2 regions of the Nocardia huaxiensis genome follow, and region 1 is predicted to be linked to the other one. Evidence: riboswitches for the same ligand, from Rfam matches in the RefSeq annotation. Region 1 holds a riboswitch; the other holds the start of a gene.

What was found. A riboswitch is a leader RNA that binds a small molecule or an ion and turns the genes downstream of it on or off. The one in region 1 is predicted to bind cobalamin.
Region 2: another riboswitch for cobalamin. It lies ahead of H0264_RS16905 (FecCD family ABC transporter permease); the one in region 1 lies ahead of metE (5-methyltetrahydropteroyltriglutamate--homocysteine S-methyltransferase).

Annotation. Positions count from the first base shown of each region.
Region 1 is NZ_CP059399.1:5,604,732-5,612,089, reverse strand. It holds gene metE (5-methyltetrahydropteroyltriglutamate--homocysteine S-methyltransferase) at 1-1,349, opposite strand, end outside; cobalamin riboswitch at 1,487-1,733, opposite strand; gene H0264_RS25275 (hypothetical protein) at 2,188-3,552, shown strand; gene H0264_RS25270 (hypothetical protein) at 3,831-4,700, opposite strand; gene secY (preprotein translocase subunit SecY) at 4,851-6,170, shown strand; gene H0264_RS25260 (LuxR C-terminal-related transcriptional regulator) at 6,186-7,016, shown strand; gene H0264_RS25255 (phosphotransferase family protein) at 7,013-7,358, opposite strand, start outside.
Region 2 is NZ_CP059399.1:3,794,491-3,801,848, forward strand. It holds gene H0264_RS16880 (DUF1501 domain-containing protein) at 1-509, shown strand, start outside; gene H0264_RS16885 (SRPBCC domain-containing protein) at 546-1,037, shown strand; gene H0264_RS16890 (alpha/beta fold hydrolase) at 1,155-2,315, shown strand; gene H0264_RS16895 (ABC transporter substrate-binding protein) at 2,337-3,371, opposite strand; gene H0264_RS16900 (ABC transporter ATP-binding protein) at 3,368-4,078, opposite strand; gene H0264_RS16905 (FecCD family ABC transporter permease) at 4,150-5,181, opposite strand; cobalamin riboswitch at 5,216-5,341, opposite strand; gene H0264_RS16910 (TetR/AcrR family transcriptional regulator C-terminal domain-containing protein) at 5,433-6,017, opposite strand; gene bioB (biotin synthase BioB) at 6,121-7,158, shown strand; gene bsaP (biotin synthase auxiliary protein BsaP) at 7,176-7,358, shown strand, end outside.

The DNA.
Region 1 (7,358 bases):
AGTTCGGCCCGGGCGATCCGGATGCGGCTGGTCTGTGGGAACGACCCGATGGTGGTGGTCGGCAGCAGCGGCAGATTCAGCAACCCCTGCTGCAATACCCGCCGCTCGTCGGCCGGAGCACGGCGCACGGCGTCGCCGTCCAGCTCGGCCAGGCGCGCCCGCACCGCCTCCACCCGCAGTCGCCGATCGGCTCGCCGATCCAGCACCGCCGTTCGTGCGATGTCGAGCTGCTCGGCGACCGCGTCCTGCCCCTCGTACAGGGCGGTGGCCAGCATCCGGATCTCGGCGATCTTCTCCGCGCCGAAGGCCAGCCAGGACCGCAGCCGGGGCTCGAGGTCGGTCTCGGCGTCCAGGCTGTACGGAACATGCAGCAGTGAGCAAGAACTCGATACCGCGACCGGCGCGCCACCGTCGCGCAGCTGCCGCAGGCGGGGGAGTGCGCGGTCCGGGTCGACGCGCCACACGTTGTAGCCGTCGGCGATGCCCGCCACGATCAAAGTGCCGGTCATCGACTGTGCCGCAGCGATATCCGCGTCGCCGCCCGCGACCAGGTCCACGGCGATACCCTCGACACCGGTGTCCGCCAGCGCCGGCAGCACCTCACCGAGGCGGCCGAAATACGTGGCCACCAGCAGTGCGGGCCGGTTCGCGGCGGCAGCCAGCCGCCGGTACGCGGTGTACACCGCAGCCTGTTCGGTCGCGCTGAGATCGGTCACCAGCGCCGGTTCGTCGAGCTGCACCCACCGCGCCCCGGCCTCCGCCAGCAGCGCGAGCAACTGCTCGTACAACGGCAGCAGATCCGGCAGTCGTTCCAGCAGGTCACTGCCGTCGAGGGACTTGGCGAGCTTCAGGAACGTGAACGGTCCCACGACCACCGGCCGCGCCGGAATCCCCAGCGCCAGTGCCTCTTTCAGCTCGGCAAGGGGTTTCTCCGGATGCAGCGAGAATTCGGTGGCAGCCGACAGCTCCGGCACCAGATAGTGGTAGTTGGTGTCGAACCACTTGGTCATCTCCAGCGGAGCGACCTCGGCGGTCCCGCGCGCCGCCGCGAAATACCGGTCCAGCTCGCCGGTGATCGGGCGCACCCGTTCGGGCAGCGCGCCCAGCAGCACGGCGGTGTCGAGCACATGGTCGTAGTACGAGAATGTGCCCACCGGAACCGAATCCAGCCCGGCCTCGCGCACCGCGGTGAGCTGTGCGGTGCGCAGCCCCGCCGCGACCGCGTGCAGTGCGGCCGCGTCGAGCCGGCCCGCCCAGTACGCTTCGATCGCCCGCTTGAGCTCCCGATCGGGTCCGATGCGCGGCAGCCCGAGCACCGTGGCGGTGAATGTGTTGTCAGGGTTCAACATTGATGAACTCCAAGGTCAGCAGCCGATGGCCGCCACCCTTATGGAGCGTACGCCTGACGGAGCCCTGGAAGCATCGATCCCGTGCCCGGGTCCCCTCGGCGCACGCCCATTCCACGAGGCGACGACCGCCGGATACGGCGTATCCGGCACAGACGGCAGGTCTTCGGACTCGCGCGCATCGATCCGTATCGGGATCGGCCCGGCTCTGGAAGACCCGGGCTGTGCCTACCGGCCGTCGCTTCCCAGGCAGAGTAAAGAACCCAGTGCGTAGTTGACGGCTGTCGTTCACGCTCACCGCTGCGGGACAGTCCCGGAATTCCACCGGGTTCCCTCTCACCCGGGAGTCACGCGAACGCGGCTCCGGGCTTCGACGCCATCGAGTGGATCAGGGGCTCCTTCGACTCCCTCTCCGGCGAACCAGCTGCGGAGGCGAATATAGCGAAGCCGGGCGGGGCCTGTCGAACAGGGGTTCGGAACTGCTGGTGTTCGAGTGTTCGAGCGTGTCTGGCAGTGTCGTGTGGTGTCTGGTGTATCGGTCGAGCGGATTCATTGGTGGATCGTGTTGGCGTGTCGGTCGTTTGGGTTTGTGGTGTCGCACCAGGCTCCCTAGCCTCGAACGGGTGAGCGAACCGGGTTGCTGGAACCTGCAGGCGGCGGCGATGGGCCCCATCCTGCCGGTCGGTGGCCGGTGATGGTGGAGTCGCGACGTGCGCTGCGTGTGATCGCCGCGCCCAGAACGGTTCCCGGGCCGCGTGGAGTGGCGATACGCGACCGGCTCAAAGGGTTGACCGCGCACGACGAACACGTGCTGTGACTGGTTGGAGATCACCTGGGGCGGTTGGCCTCCGGCGATCTGCAGGCTCGCTGCGCGGACGGGACCGCCCACGATCGCGACCGGTGGGCCGAGCGCAAACGGGCACTGACCGCCGAATCGTCCTCGCGCTGGGCCGGAGCGATCACCAAGGCCAGCAACGAATTGTGGGCACTGGCACGACGAGGCCAGCAGGCCCACCTCCGCAGCCTCGAGGCCGGGATCGCGATCCTGCGGGCACGGTTGGCGTTGCCGATCGGTGCGGCTGGAACCGGCGGCAAGCCCGGCGGTTACCGATCGCGCAGGGAGTGGTTCGCCAAATCCCGTCGCCTGCAGATCCTGAGCATCCGGCTGGAGGCGGTGCGCGCCGACCACGACGCCGGGCGTGTGCGCGTGGTGCGCGGCGGCAGGCGGCTGGCCAACACACGCCATCACCTGGACGCGGCCGGGCTGACCGACAGCCAGTGGAGGGCACGCTGGGAGGCGGCGCGCTGGTTCCTGACCGCAGACGGGGAATCGGGCAAGAAGTATGGCAACGAAACCCTCCGTATCACACCGGACGGTGAAATCAGCCTGAAACTGCCTGCGCCGCTGGCGGGCTGGGCCAATGCCCCGCATGGCCGGTACGTGCTCGCCGCGCGGGTCGGGTTCGCTCACCGCGGTGAGCAATGGCGGGCGCGGGTGAGCGCCGATCAGGCCGTGGCCTACCGCATCGACTACGACCCGGCCCGTGACCGCTGGTATGTCACCGCCTCCTGGCAGCACCCCGCCACTCCCGACGTGCCACTGGCAGCGGCGCGCGCCGAAGGCGTGATCGGCGTCGATGTCAATGCCGATCACTGCGCCGCCTACCGCCTGGACCGCCACGGCAACCCGATCGGGAACCCGCGCCGCTTCGACCTCGAGCTGACCGGTTCCACCGCGCGCCGCGACGCGCAGGTGCGGCATGCGCTCACCGGCATCCTGTCGTGGGCGCGGCGAGAGGGTGTGTCGGCGATCGTGATCGAAGACCTCAACTTCGATGCGGAGAAGACGCGGGAGAAACACGGTCGCCGCAAGGGTTTCCGCCGTCTGCTCTCGGGGTTACCCACCGGGATCCTGCGGACGCGGCTGGTGTCGATGTCCGCAACGGCCGGGATCAGTGTGATCGCGGTCGATCCTGCCTACACCTCCCGTTGGGGTGGAAAGTATTGGCGCACACCACCCTCGGGTGGTGGGCGCGAGTTGACTCGGCACGAGGCGGCTGCGGTCGCGATCGGCCGACGCGGTCTCGGGCACCGGATCCGGCGACGGATGCCACCGCCCCGCCCCCACCGGAGTGATGGGGCCGGGCCTCGGAGCATCCAGACCGCACCCGAGCCCGGGACCGTGAGGGACCCCGCCCACCCGTGACGGATCGTGCACACGATGCACGCCGCCGCACGGGAACGAGTAAGCGGGCGACCAGCGCATCCACAACCGTTCGGGATGCGCGCAGGGTCAGGACACGAGCACCCGTGCTCACTCCTGAACACTGAACAGGAACGGTTGTGTCCGGACCCAATCCGGTATCGATCTGGCTATCGAATGCACAGGACCGGCGCCGAACGCGAGTGCGCGCGGGTGCGCGTTTCGTACCGTGGATTCGGTGCGGCGTCGGTACTTGCGCGGTCGACGCCGCACCCCGAGGGTTAAGCCAGGCCGAGTTCGGGCCGGATGAGAGCATTCCAGTCGAGCTCGTAATCGACCGCGTCACACAGCAACTGGTAATGCGCCAGGAACCGGAAGCAGGCGGTGACGAGCTGATCGGTGGCGTGCGCGTCGACCATGAAGACGCCGTCGGTCAGGTGGCGGCGTGCGGACGGCAGGAAGGTGAGCCCGTCGCAATCGCTCATCAGCTGCTGCCGGAACACGGTGCCCGGCCGCAGCGAACCCCACTCCTCCGGGCGATCCTCGAGCCCGAACTCGGCGATCAGATTCGTGCGCAGATAGACGTGCAGCACGTGATAGAGCAGGAACCGTAGATTATTGCCCACAGCCTGGCCGCCGTGCCGGTGCTCCAGGACGGTGCGAATCTCCCTGTCGCCCAGGGAAAGCAGGGTTTGTGCATCCCCGACATCCATGAGTGTGACAACCTCGAGGCAGCGACATTCGGCGTGATACCCGGTTCGGTGATGCTGCGCGGGAACGGGTTTCGCGGTCATGGGCACATACCGCGCCGAATCTTCGATCAGAGATCCGAGTGTCGTGGCGAAGCGCGACAATCGTGCACTCGCCCGGAGAATTTCGCGTGTCGCGCGTGGCAGCTCCCCGGGCAGCGTCACGGTGAACCCGCGATTCTTCCGGAACAGATCGGTGCCGCGAGTCGCGCATCCGTGCTGCCGGCATACGCGGTGCGCCAGATACTTCCGGCGCTGCACGCGTCCGGCGGTGCGCCTGTCCTCGAGGTGCACGCGTCCGCAAACACCCACGGGCAGTTCGATTCCCGGATCCCGGTACCGCACCACCAGGGCCGACAGGTCCGACCAGTCCAGCCGGGTCCGCGCATGAGGTAGGGGCACAGTCACATTATGGCCGTGCTTTTCCCTCCACCGGGGGAGATCGAATTCCGTCTCGCGGCCGACGCGGGCGCGCCCGGCGCTTCGTAGCGTCGAAGGCCCTGGACCTGGACCGATCATGCTGTCCGGCAACCCTATTCCGCAGGAGGATCCGTGCTGTCCGCCTTCATCCCGGCCTTCCGGACCCCGGAGTTACGGCGGAAGATTCTGTTCACGCTCGGCGTGCTCGCGCTGTACCGCGTCGGCGCGGCGCTGCCCTCGCCAGGCGTCGACTACCGGGCGGTGCGCGGTTGTCTGGACGTCGTGTCGGAGAACAAGCAGGCCGGGATCTATCAGCTGATCGACCTGTTCTCCGGCGGTGCGATGCTGCAACTGTCGGTGTTCGCGATCGGCATCATGCCCTTCATCACCGCGGGCATCATCACGCAGTTGCTGACCGTGGTGATCCCGCGATTCGAGCAGCTGCGCCGCGAAGGGCAGACCGGGCAGGCCCGGATCACGCAGTACACCCGCTATCTGGCCATGGCGCTGGCCGTTCTGCAAGCCTCCACACTGGTGGCGCTGGCTGCCCGCCGGCAACTGCTGCCCGGCTGCGATGCGGATATCCTGGCCGACACCTCGCTGTTCGGCATGATCATCATGGTGCTGGTCATGACCGCGGGTGCGGCGCTGGTCATGTGGTTCGGGGAGCTGATCACCGAACGCGGTCTGGGCAATGGCATGTCGCTGCTCATCTTCGCGGGCATTGCCGCGCGAATTCCGTCCGAGGGCAGGCAGATCTGGGATTCGGGTTCGCGCCTGAAGTTCGCCCTGGTGATACTGGCCGTGCTGCTCGTGATCGTCGCGGTCATCTTCGTCGAGCAGGGACAGCGGCGAATTCCGGTGCAGTACGCCAAAAGAGTGGTCGGCCGCAAAATGTACGGTGGCTCCGCGACCTATCTGCCGCTGAAAGTGAATCAGGCCGGGGTCATCCCGGTGATCTTCGCGTCGTCGCTGTTGTACCTGCCGAATCTCCTGGGGCAGTTGACCGGGAGCACTTCCGGCGATCAAGCCGTATGGCAGCAGCTCATCGCCAAGTACCTGGTCAACCCCGGAAATCCGGTGTACATGACGATCTACTTCGCGCTGATCGTCTTCTTCACCTACTTTTATGTCGCGATCACCTTCAATCCGGTCGAGCGCGCCGACGAGATGAAGAAATTCGGCGGCTTCATCCCCGGATACCGGCCCGGCACGCCAACCGCGAATTATCTCGGTCATGTGCTGAGCAGAATCACTCTCCCCGGCTCCCTCTACCTGGGTGCGGTCGCGGTCCTGCCGAATTTGTTCCTGCATCTGGGCTCCGGCGGCTCCGCCCAGAGCCTGATTTTCGGCGGCACCTCCGTGCTGATCGTGGTCAGCGTCGGCCTCGACACCGTCAAACAGCTCGAAAGCCAACTCCTGAACAAGAACTACACCGGCTTCCTCCGGTGAAGCAGACTGGTCCCTATGCCCACGCCTACCGCGAACCGCCCGCTCCTGCTGCGGCTGGTGTCCACGCTCGTGCTCGCCCTCAGCGCCACCGTGCTGTCGGCGGGCACCGCCCACGCCACCCCGCCCTCCAGCGGGCGCACCGCCACCCTGGGCCCGGCCCCCACTGCCAAATCCGAAATCGCCCCCGCGAATTCGACGATCTCCGTGCTGATCGCCAACGCCCACACCGTCTTTCGCGCCGGGTTGAGATCGGTCATCGACACCCAACCGGATCTGAGCTGCCTTGCCGAGGTAGGCGACGGCCCTGCCGCCATCCAGGAATTGCGCCGCCTGCGCCCGCACATCGCCATCCTCGACCTCGACATGCCCGGTCTCGCCGACCCCGCCGTCATCGACACGGTCGCCGATCTCGCCCCCACCACCCGCATCCTCACCCTGGCCACCGAGCGCTCCGACGAGAACCTCTACCGCGCCCTCACCCTCGGCGCCACCGCCTTCCTCCCCAAAACCCTTCCCGCCCATGACTTCCTGGCCGCAATCCGCACTGCGGCCCACCGCGAAGCCCTCATCGACCCGCACCACACCCGTCGCCTCATCACCCGCCTCTCACACGGCACCAACCCCTTCCCCGCCGCCCCCGAACTATCCACCCTCACCCCGCGCGAACACGAGGTCCTCCTCCTCGTAGCCAACGCCCACACCAACCCCGAAATCGCCGAAATCCTCGGAGTGGGCGAACAAACCATCAAAACCCACGTCTCCCACATCCTCGCCAAACTCGGCGTCCGCGACCGCGTCCAAGCCGTCGTCTACGCCCACACCCACCGCATAGTCCCCACCGGTTAGCGACCTTCGCGGTCGCGCATCGCCTGGGTTCGCAATATGTCGCCCTCGCCGCCAGGGGTATTCGGGTCGAAGCCGTGCGCGATCAGCCAGCGGATGCCGCGCAGACTGCGCAGCGACCACCATGCGCGGATCACGTCGAGATCGACGTCGCGGCCGTAGCCGGTGAGCACGTCATCGAGGTGCTCGGGGTGTCCGAGGGTGAGGGTGGCGAGGTCGTACAGGGCATCGCCCCGGGCCGCTTCGGTCCAGTCGATGACGCCGGTGATTCGATCACCGTCCACGAAGACGTGGGCGACCTGCAGGTCGCCGTGCATGAACACCGGCGTCCACGGCCGTATCGCG
Region 2 (7,358 bases), 1.8 Mb from region 1:
CCGCCGACGGCTACCCCACCAGTGACCTCGGCGTCCAATTGCGCTTGGCCGCACGCCTTCTCGCCGACGAGAACCACGGCCTGCGAGTCGTGCACGTCCCCATGGGCGCCGACTTCGACACCCACGACAAACACCCCACCCGCTATGTCGAACTCATGAAGGATCTCGACGCCTGCCTGGCCGCCTTCCGCGCCGACCTGGCCGCCCGCGGCATCGCCGACCGCGTACTCATCGCCGCCTACAGCGAATTCGGCCGCCGCGTCCCGGAGAACAACTCCGACGGCCTCGACCACGGTTCGGCCGGCACCGCACTGCTGCTCGGCCCCACCCATCCCGGCGTCTTCGGCGAACTGCCTTCGCTGCGTGATCTCGACGCCGACGACAATCTGCGCGCCACCGTCAATATGACCGAGTACTACGCCACCATCGCCGAGGAGTGGTTCGGCATTCCCGCGAGCGAGGTGCTGCTCGGCGCGCCACGCCCCATTTCGGGCATCGTCGCGGTATGACCGCCGTGCCGGTTCGCCCGGCGTAGTCTGGCGCACGTGACCACAACCCACGTCGAGTGGTTCGTGAGCACGTCCCGCCCGAATGTCTTTCGCGCCCTGCTGGATGCGCGCTCGGTGCGCACCTGGATGGTCCCCGACGGTATGACCAGCCGCATCCACGAGTTCGACCCCCGGGTGGGCGGACGCTTCCGAATCTCGCTCACATACGACCTGCCGGACCAGACCGGCAAGACCACCGCGCACACCGACACCTTCCACGGGCATTTCGTGCGCGTCGTCCCCGACACCGAGGTGGCGCAGGTCGTCGAATTCGAAACCGACGACCCGAATCTGCAGGGCGAGATGGCGATCACCTACTCGCTGTCGGATGCCCCCGGTGGCTGCCGGGTCGTCGCCCGCCACGAGAACCTGCCGCCCGGACTCTCCCCGGAAGACAACGAGACCGGCTTCCGCATGTCGCTGGCCAAACTCGCCGGGCTCGCGGAGAAGGCGGCCGCGCAGTCGGAGATGCGTCACAGCGGCGACTGAATTCACGCGGGCCGGGTAATTCACCGGGTACGTCCAGAACTCAGACGCTCTGCCGACCGCGGCCGCGCGTGCCCGTCCCGGAGCGGCACCCGGCCGGGCGCGGGAGGCGGACGGGAGGTGGGTCAGCCTGTGCTGCCGGAATATCCGAACCCCTCGGCCGTGTCCGAATACGACGACCGGCGGCGCGTGGCGCGACTGCGCGAGACCCGGGCCGGGCACGGCTGGGTGCGCGGGCGGAGAACCCGGTTGCTGCTGTTGCGCGGCAGCGTGATTCCGCTGGTGCTGCTGGTGCTGTTCGCGGTGTACCTGGGCGCTGATGTCGCGCCGGAGCGGGAGCGGCTGGCGCGCACCGAACCGGCGGTGGTGCCCGTCGCGGGGCCGTCGGATGCGCGGGCCGGTGATACCGCCGTCTTCGATCTGGTCGGGCTGGGGGTGCTCGATGCCACCGATACCGCGCGGGCGCTGCCCTCGCTCGCGCGGCTCGGGTCGGTGTGGGCGGTGCGCTACGACAATTCGGGTATCGACACCAAGGTGATCGCGGACCTCATCGTGAAGGTGACCGAGGCGGCCAAGGCCCCCAATGTGGTTCTGGCCGGGCACAGTATGGGCGGGGTGATCGCACTGGAGATCGCCGAGCACCTGCACGTGGAGAGCACGCGCAGGGTGGTCGGGGTGATCCTGGATTGCACACCGGTGGATCTGCACGCGGTGCGCGCCGAGAGCCGCGATCAAGGCGAGGAGTTACTGCGCTGGACCGGCTGGGTGCCGGGTGCGCGGGAGAGCCGGCTGCTGCGGCTGGCCGCGGAAACCTATGCGCGGCACGAGCGTTTCGTCGGCGGGCCGCACGGGGTGCGCTGGGATCGATTCCGGCAAGCCCTGAAAGAGGTGCTGCGGGACAAGATCCTGAACACCGACGCCGCCAGCAACGGTCTGATCGAGGCGCAGTTCAAGGCGATCGTCGCCGGTGGCGCGGTGGACGATCTGCGCACCCTGGCCAAACCGGTGAACGGGAAGCCGCGCCCCGCAATAGTTTTCATCCGACCCAGGGAGGCGACCCAGGATCCGATCGTGGATGTCGAGTACTCCCATCGCGCCCTGATCGAGCGGGTGGGCGGCGTGGACGGAACCCTGCTGGTGGTCACCACCCGGCACACCCGCCACGCCAACCCGATTCAGGAACCGCGCGAATACAACACGGTCATCGAACAGCAGATCGTGCCGTTCATCCGCCTGGTGCAACGGGATTCGGCCGCTCCGACCGCGACCGCCGGGCGCTGACGCGGACTGTCGCAGCAGCGCTCAGCGAACGGCATCGTCGAAGGCGGGACGGATGCCCGAGGCCGGCACCAGATTCCACTTCTCCAGCTGCACTCGAACCTGTTCCGCCGCATCGATATTGAGCGGCCCGCTGGTCCACAGCGCATACGGCAGGTTCAGGAACCGCCCCTCGGTCACGGCCCGCAGATTCGCGATCCCGGGCTTGCCGCGCAGCAGGTCGACCTTCTGCTGGAAGGTCTGCGGCGGATAGTCGACGAACACGATGGCATCCGGGTCGGCCGCCGCGAGCCGCTCCCACGACACCGCCGTCCAGGTGTCGTCCACATCCTCGAGTGCGTTGCGCGCTCCCGCCGCATCCAGAATCGCCTGTGGCGCACCGAATTTACCGCTGGAGAAAATGGTGTCCGAGCCGCTGTCGAACAGGAAGATCGTGGGTTTGCGCACCGGCTGCGGCGCGAGGCGCAGTGCGGTGACCCGATGGCCGATATCGTCGTTCACTGCCGCCGCCCGGTCGCCGCGCCCGGTAATGGCCCCCAGATCGGTGAGATCGGTCCGCAAGGCCGTCCAGGCATCGGTGATCCCTCGCTCCCCATCGGCCTGCCGGCAACTCTCGGTCAGCACATAGGGCGCGACTCCCGCCGCCCGCAGCGAATCCGGCGTCAGATTGGCGGCCTCGCTGTACCCGTAATTCCACCCCGCCACCATCACGTCCGGCCGCTGCGCCAGCACCGTCTCCCGCGAAGGATATTCCGGCGAAACAGAATTCAGCTCATCCACCACATCCCCGTAATGCCTGCGCAGCGTCTCCGCATCCCGCTTCACACTCGACACCGCCGCCACCTGATCCTGCGCCCCCAGCGCGAGCACCATGGAGATCAGATTCCCGTCATTGACGAACATCCGCTGCGCCGGCGACGGAAACTTCTGCTCCACACCACAATTGGCGATGGTCAGATCGCCCTTGGCGGCCTCGGTCGTGCCGCAGGCCGCCAAGGTGGTAACCGCGACCGCGGCGGCGAGGATCCGGGGTAGATGTCGCAAGTGCTTGCCTTTCATGTCAGAGCAGCGCTGATGAGCAGATGGGGAATGCCGGTGTCCGGATGCGGAACCCGCGCGGCGTGCACGCCGAACACCTCGGTGACGACTTCGGTCCGCAGGGCGATGCCGGGCGGCTCCAGCGGATTCGCCCGCCCGTCGTGCAGGACGAGCACCCGATCGCAGTAGCGGTCGGCCAGCGCCAGATCGTGCAGGTTCATGACGACCGTGCGATCGAGATCCCGTGCCAGCGTCAGCAATTCGAGCTGATGAGTAATGTCGAGATGATTGGTGGGCTCATCCAGGAGTAGCAGCGGCGTCTCCTGTACCAGCGCCCGTGCCAGCAGCACGCGCTGCCGTTCGCCGCCGGAGAGCCGATTCACCGGTCGTCCCGCGAACCCCGCCAGATCCACTGCGGCCAGCGCCGCTTCGACGGCCGCCCGCTCCTGCGCTCCGCCCGCGCCCCACGGCGGCAGGTACGGTGTCCGCCCCAGCGCCACGACCTCCCCAGCCAGCAGATCTGCCGGTGGCTGCTCGTCCTGCGTCACCAACGCGAGCGCCCGAGCGCGACGCCGAGCCGAAAGTCCGTGCACCGCCTGCCCGTTCACCAGAACCGCACCGGCCACCGGCCGAATCAACCCCGCGATCGTCCGCATGAGCGTGGTCTTCCCGCTCCCGTTCGGTCCGACGATCCCGATCGTCTCCCCGTGCCGCACAGTGAAATTCACTCCGCTGAGCACCGTTCGACGCCCGGCGGCGCAAACGAGTTCCCGCGCTTCGAGCGCTGCGTCCCGGCCGCTCATGCTGCTCCGAAGCGGTAGCGACGGCGGCCCATGAGGAGCAGGAAGGCGGGGGCGCCGATGAGGCCGGTGAGGACGCCTACCGGGATTTCGGTGGGGCGGACCAGGATTCGGGTGGCCGCGTCGGCGACGACCAGGAACAGAGCGCCGCACAGCGCGCAGGCCGGGAGGAGGCTGCGATGGCGCGGGCCGACCAGCAGCCGGGCGGCGTGGGGGACCACCAGGCCGACGAAGCCGATGCCGCCGGAGACGGCCACCAGCACGCCGACGAGTACCGCCAGCAGGATGAAGAGGGCGATTCGCAGCTCGCGCACCGGGATTCCGAGGGAGGCAGCGGTGTCCGCGCCGAGGCTGAGGGCGTCGAGCCAGCTTGCCGCCGCGAACAGGGCCACGGCGCTGAGCGCTACCACGGTGGCGGGCAGGGCGATTCGGGTCCAGTCCGCGCCCGCGAGGCTGCCGAGCAGCCAGAACAGGACGGACTGGGCGGCTGCGGGGTCGGTGCTGCGGAAGATCATGTAGCTGCTCAGGGCGGCGAACATGGAGCCGAGGACCGTGCCGGTGAGGACCAGGCGCAGCGGGGTCAGGCCGCCCTGGGCTACGGCGATGAGGAAGACCGCCGCCGCTGCCGCGAGGGCGCCGGTCAACGCTCCGGCCGAAAGGGCCCACAGCCCAGCGGAAGCGAAGGCGCCGGAGGTGATGACCGCTGCCGCGCCGACGCCCGCGCCGGAGGAGACGCCCAGCAGGTACGGGTCTGCGAGGGGGTTGCGGACCAGGGTCTGCATGGCGGCTCCGGCGACCGCGAGGCCCGCACCGACGATGGCCGCGAGCAGGGTGCGCGGGACGCGCAGCTGCCAGATGATGGTGTCGAGGCCGAGATTCTCGGGCGCGAGCCCGGTGGCGCGGCGGTACAGCACGTCCACGACCTGGTGCACCGGCACGGTTTCCGCGCCGAAGCCGGTGGCCGCCACCATGGCGGCAACCAGCAGTAGCCCGAGTACGGGCAGGGCGATCGATGTCCGGGTACGGCTCATCGATGGAGCTCCTTGGGCAAGTCGCGGCCTCTCCAGAGATCTTGCGCGGCAGGGGAGGTCTGACTCTCGGCTTCGACAAGCCGATCACAGTGGCGCGACCGTTCCGGATTCACACCGGATTCCCGCACCTGCCGAATTGACCTGCCGGACTCTACCGGTCGGTCTGTGCGGCAACACCAGGCCCTACCTTATTGAAAATGATCGTCAATAAGGTAGCAGTAGGTTGCCGTGTGATTGCGGGCTGGTCGCGCTCAGCGAATGCGCGATCCCAGCAGGTGCCGTACGCCGGACACGAACAGCTGCAACCCGAAGTCGAAGCGATCGCTCGTGTTCACGGTGTCGTAGAGCGGCGAATCCGCTTCCGCCAGTGCGCCCGCCGAATCCATCTGGATGCGCGACTGCTCGTCCACGGTCTGGCCGAGCACGTAGTACAGCAGGGTGAAGGCCGCCGAATCGGCTTCCTCCCTGGTCATTCCGGCCCGAATGGCCGCACTGGCCAGCCGCTCCCGGCCTTTCGAGGTGGTGAGCCGGGAAGCGTAAGTGGCGGAGACCAATTCGGCCCCGTCGCGGTAGGCGAGCAGGCATGAGCGCAGCCGATGCGCCAATTCGGTGATCTGCTTGGACCATTCGGTGGCGTCGATCGGATCCTCCATGGGCGCGAGAATGCGGTCGGCCACGGCGCCCAGCAGCGCCTGCTTGTTCGGGAAGTGCCAGTACAGTGCGCCCGGCTGCACGTGCAGGGAGGTGGCGAGGCGGCGCATGGTCAGGTCGGCGAGGCCGTACTGGTCGAGAATGGCGATGGCTCCGTCGACCACGTCCGTGCGGTGCAGTTGCACTTGAAAACCCGACCCTTCGTGTTCCGGCTCACTTGCTGCTAGCCTACCCTGAACACCGTTCAAGTTGCTCGGCCACGTCGGCCGGACGAAGGGATTCGTGGCAATGACCCAGGCAGCCGTGTCCACCGGGGCCGACATCCAAGCAGGCGGAGACATTCTGGCCATCGCTCGCGAGCAGGTGCTCGAGCGCGGTGTCGGACTGACCCAGGACCAGACCCTCGAGGTGCTGCGGCTCGGCGACGACCGGCTCGAGGAGCTGCTCGGCCTCGCCCACGACGTGCGCATGAAGTGGTGCGGTCCCGAGGTCGAGGTCGAGGGCATCATCTCGCTCAAGACCGGCGGCTGCCCGGAGGACTGCCACTTCTGTTCGCAGTCCGGTCTTTTCCAGTCGCCCGTGCGCGCCGCCTGGCTCGACATCCCCTCGCTGGTCGAGGCCGCCAAGCAGACCGCCAAGACCGGCGCCACCGAGTTCTGCATCGTGGCCGCCGTGCGCGGCCCGGACGAGCGCCTCATGGCGCAGGTCGCCGCGGGCGTGGAGGCCATCCGCAACGAGGTCGACATCCAGGTCGCCTGCTCGCTCGGCATGCTCAACCAGGAGCAGGTCGATCAGCTGGCCGCCATGGGCGTGCACCGCTACAACCACAATCTCGAGACCGCGCGCTCGCACTTCCCGAACGTGGTCACCACGCACACCTACGACGAGCGCTGGGACACCCTGCGCATGGTGCGCGAGGCCGGCATGGAGGTGTGCTCCGGCGGCATCCTCGGCATGGGCGAGTCGCTCGAGCAGCGCGCCGAATTCGCCGCCCAGCTGGCCGAATTGGAGCCCGACGAGGTTCCGCTGAACTTCCTCAATCCGCGCCCCGGCACCCCCTTCGGCGACCTCGAGGTGCTGCCGGCCGCCGACGCCCTGCGCGCCGTCGCCGCCTTCCGCCTGGCGCTGCCGCGCACCATCCTGCGCTTCGCCGGCGGTCGTGAGATCACCCTCGGCGACCTCGGCGCCAAGCAGGGCATCCTCGGCGGCATCAATGCCGTCATCGTCGGCAACTATCTGACCACCCTCGGCCGCCCCGCCGAAGCGGATCTCGATCTGCTGGGCGAGCTGAAGATGCCCATCAAGGCGCTCAACGAAACCCTGTGATGGGTACTGTGTTCGACATGAGCGAGCGGTTCGACATGAGCGAGCGCTACAACCCGTTCACGGGGAAGCGAGTGGTTGCCGGACTCGATGATCCGGTGCCGGCCGCCGCGGCGCTGGGGCTGGAGCCGCCGCGCTTCTGCGAACAGTGCGGGCGTCGCATGATCGTGCAGGTGAGCCCCGACGGCTGGTGGGCGAAATGC